Regions from separate parts of the Cronobacter dublinensis subsp. dublinensis LMG 23823 genome, predicted to be linked through region 1. Evidence: predicted binding sites of a transcription regulator. Region 1 holds the regulator's gene; the other holds the start of a gene.
What was found. The regulator Fur, encoded in region 1, represses iron uptake genes when iron is present. The targets are predictions, from matches to a motif close to ATAATAATGAGAACNACTATCAA.
Positions count from the first base shown of each region.

Region 1 (2,180 bases):
ACCTGCAGCCGTAACGGCATAATAAAAAAGCCAGCCTCCGGGCTGGCTTTTAGGTTTATCGGGGCGGCGTATTACGGCGCGTCAGGCAGGGAATGCACGGCTAGCAGCTTACCTTTACTGATTTCAATATGTTTCGCGCTGCGCAACTGAGAAAGGGTTTTCATTACCATACTGCGGGAAAGATTGGTTTTTTTAACAATATAATCTGCGACGTTAATCCGGTTACGCATAAACTCATCCATCGCGGCCAGACATTCGATATTGGCTTTAATCATACTAAAGCTGTTTCTGCCGAGCATAATCTCTTCGCGATAGCAAAGCATATTAATTATCCATGAGGACAAAACCAGGAGATGTAACTGGCAGTGATTTTTTTCAATTTCCTGCATGAAATAATCAAAAGGAATTAACTGATAATGACATTCTGAATCCGCCTGTAATTTTGCGAATTGGGATTTACCTAAATTTCTGGCCAGGCCCAGTACCGACGGGGCGCTGCTTTTTTCCAGCAGCAGCCGGTCGCTCTGGCGCATCAGCGAGAACTGACCGCCGCGTATGATACAGATTTCCCCGTCCCGCAGCGGGATCAGCGTATTTTTCTCCGCACGAGACCAGTTACCGTAACTATTGAAAATATCAGCAATGCGATAAATCTCAGCAAGGGGTTTGGAGGGTAATACCATATTGGTTACCTTGTTTAAAATAAAATTATGTCGTTGCTGTATCTTAATGGATGCTTTTTTATTGCTGCAATAAGGGGCAGGGAAGAGGAAATGAACAATCGTGATAATTCGTTGCCTAACTGATTGACCGGTAAAGACATTTATCTTTTCTGAATTTCAATTTAATAAAATAGATATGGTTTAATTAAGCATTGTACGCTGTATTAAAATACGCAGCGCAGTGTTTTTTATCTAAAATAGTACAGCTGTATTTTCAGTCTCTGGTTTTCAGACAATAAAAAAGCCGACACAGGTCGGCTTTGGAGCAGGCGGTATGACGAGCGTTATTTCTCGCCGACCTCGTGCGCGTGTTCGTTTTCGCGGCAGTCGCCATCGGCACAGTGACCGTACAGATAGAGGCTGTGGTTAGTCAGGCGGATGCCGTGACGCGTCGCGATTTCACGCTGACGAGCTTCAATAGATTCATCGCTGAATTCGATCACTTTGCCGCAATCGAGGCAGATCAGGTGATCGTGATGATGCTGTTGCGTCAGCTCGAAAACGGATTTACCGCCTTCGAAGTTGTGACGGGTGACAATGCCGGCATCGTCGAACTGGTTCAGTACGCGATAGACCGTGGCAAGGCCAATCTCTTCACCCATGTCAATCAGACGCTTATAAAGGTCTTCCGCACTGACATGATGATTGACCGGTTCCTGCAGCACTTCGAGGATTTTTAATCGAGGAAGCGTGACTTTCAGGCCGGCCTTCTTTAATGCGGTATTGTTGTCAGTCATGCGGAATCTGTCCTGTTGCTTAACGACTCGTCCCGAAAGGGAGCGATACATCGGATACGCCGAAGATGAATGCGTCTCATTATAGAACTGACATGCCTAAATGAAAACCGCAAGCACCCGGCAAAAAAGAGCTTAAAAATCGTGGACCCGCCAGCGTTTTTAACGTGAAGGCCTGATAATTAAGGAAGCCATTGTACAGCGTAGTGAGGGAAAGTTAAAAATTTGTAGCAATTATTTTCATTGCTTTTATCTATCAACCGGCGCGGACGGCCGCCCGCGCCGTTTATCATCAGGCGTTGATGATTTCCTGCAGGTGCAGCTCTTCAGAAACCTGCTTCACCCACTTCTCAACGCGTTCTGCGGTGAGCTCCGGCTGGCGATCTTCGTCAATCGCGAGGCCGACGAAGTGATCGTCATCCGCCAGACCTTTGGACGCTTCGAAGTGATAACCTTCGGTCGGCCAGTGGCCAACGATAGTCGCGCCGCGCGGCTCGATAATATCGCGAATGGTGCCCAGCGCGTCGCAGAAGTATTCCGCGTAATCTTCCTGGTCGCCGCAGCCGAACAGCGCAACCAGCTTACCGTTGAAGTCAATTTCTTCCAGCGTCGGGAAAAAGTCGTCCCAGTCGCACTGCGCTTCACCGTAGTACCAGGTCGGGATGCCAAGCAGAAGAATATCGAACGCTTCCAGATCCTCTTTGCTGCTTTTAGCAATGTCATG
Region 1 is NZ_CP012266.1:1,351,093-1,353,272, forward strand. Features, by position in the region: gene AFK67_RS06175 (beta-N-acetylhexosaminidase) at 1-14, shown strand, start outside; gene AFK67_RS06180 (helix-turn-helix domain-containing protein) at 72-683, opposite strand; gene fur (ferric iron uptake transcriptional regulator) at 1,007-1,459, opposite strand; gene fldA (flavodoxin FldA) at 1,749-2,180, opposite strand, start outside.

Region 2 (2,180 bases), 1.7 Mb from region 1:
TTTACGAAAAACCCCGCTGCCTTTTGGTCCATTTCTGGCAGCAGCAGGGTTGGTATGCAGTATCTCTACCTTCCAGATACTGAAGGTATAGATGTCAGCTCTGTTCTTTAATCTGGGACTGAATGTAGTTCTGCAGGCCAATTTTGCTAATAAGATCCAATTCGGTTTCCAGCCAGTCGATATGGTGCTCTTCATCCTCAAGGATTTTAATCATGATATCCCTGCTGACGTAGTCATGAATTGAATCAGCATAGGCGATCGCCTCGCGCAGATCTTTAGCGCCTTCCATCTCAAGCGTAAGGTCTGAACGCAGCATTTCTTCTACATCTTCGCCGATATGCAACTTGCCCAGGTCCTGAAGGTTAGGAATGCCTTCAAGAAATAAGATACGCTCAATATAAATATCGGCGTGTTTCATCTCATCAATGGACTCATGATATTCAACATCGTTGAGGCGCATCAGGCCCCAGTTTTTGAACATTCTCGCATGGAGAAAGTACTGATTGATTGCGACAAGCTCGTTTCCCAATAATTTATTGAGATAATTTATTATCTTGATATCACCTTTCATTTTGCTTCCCTCCGCTTCCACTACATGAAGCGTAGATGGGCTGGCGAGGAAGTCAAAATCTGCGGTCAGGCAATTTCCTGATATTCAGGGATCTGCATCAGTTCGTCCTGCATGATCTCGCGGGCGGCACGCACGCATTTACCACACTGGTTGCCGATCGGCATAAATTTGCGAAGCTGCTGGAAGGACTGGGGATGGTGCTGACGTACCGCCTGCCGTATTTTTTTATCGCTGATGCCATTACACAAACAAACGTACATGATAACTCCCGTTCAGTTTATGCACAGATTGTAAATGAGAATGGTTATGATTACAACGAAGTAAAAGCAGACATTAACTCTGTGTTCCGGGGCGAATGAGAGGCTCAATCCCTTTCAGAAAATTTTTCCTTATAAAACAAAAAGGGCGCCGAAGCGCCCTTTTCAATTCTGGAAAAATTAGCCCAGAACTTTAGCAACCACGCCCGCGCCAACGGTACGGCCGCCTTCGCGGATTGCGAAACGCAGACCGTCGTCCATCGCGATCGGGTGGATCAGGGTGACAACCATTTTGATGTTGTCGCCCGGCATTACCATCTCTACGCCTTCCGGCAGTTCGATGGTACCGGTTACGTCAGTCGTACGGAAGTAGAACTGCGGACGGTAGCCTTTGAAGAACGGAGTGTGACGACCGCCTTCATCTTTGGACAGAATGTACACTTCAGATTCGAACTTGGTGTGCGGCTTGATGGAGCCCGGCTTAGCCAGTACCTGACCACGTTCGATTTCTTCACGTTTGATACCACGCAGCAGAACACCTACGTTCTCGCCCGCACGGCCTTCGTCCAGCAGTTTGCGGAACATTTCAACGCCGGTACAGGTGGATTTCGCGGTGTCTTTGATACCAACGATTTCAACTTCTTCACCAACCTTGATGATACCGCGCTCTACACGACCGGTAACAACGGTACCACGACCAGAGATGGAGAATACGTCTTCGATCGGCAGCAGGAACGGCTTGTCAATCGCACGCTCCGGTTCCGGGATGTAAGAATCCAGGTGACCAGCCAGCTCGATGATTTTCTCTTCCCACTCAGCTTCGCCTTCCAGCGCTTTCAGCGCGGAACCGCGAACGATCGGGGTGTCGTCGCCCGGGAAGTCATACTGAGACAGCAGCTCACGCACTTCCATCTCAACCAGTTCCAGCAGCTCTTCGTCATCAACCATGTCGCATTTGTTCAGGAACACGATGATGTACGGAACGCCTACCTGACGACCCAGCAGGATGTGCTCACGGGTCTGCGGCATCGGGCCGTCAGTCGCAGCAACAACCAGGATAGCGCCGTCCATCTGAGCAGCACCGGTGATCATGTTTTTCACGTAGTCGGCGTGGCCCGGGCAGTCAACGTGCGCGTAGTGGCGAGTCGGGGTGTCATATTCAACGTGAGAGGTGTTGATGGTGATACCACGAGCTTTTTCTTCCGGCGCGTTATCGATCTGATCGAATGCACGAGCAGAACCACCGTAGGTTTTAGCCAGAACGGTAGTGATGGCAGCAGTCAGGGTAGTTTTACCATGGTCAACGTGGCCGATAGTACCGACGTTGACGTGCGGTTTTGTACGTTCAAATT
Region 2 is NZ_CP012266.1:4,059,618-4,061,797, forward strand. Features, by position in the region: gene AFK67_RS18840 (prepilin peptidase) at 1-91, shown strand, start outside; gene bfr (bacterioferritin) at 95-571, opposite strand; gene bfd (bacterioferritin-associated ferredoxin) at 637-831, opposite strand; gene tuf (elongation factor Tu) at 1,009-2,180, opposite strand, start outside.
Region 2: a site for Fur is predicted at 866-888, ahead of bfd (bacterioferritin-associated ferredoxin). Genes of this name have one in related genera too.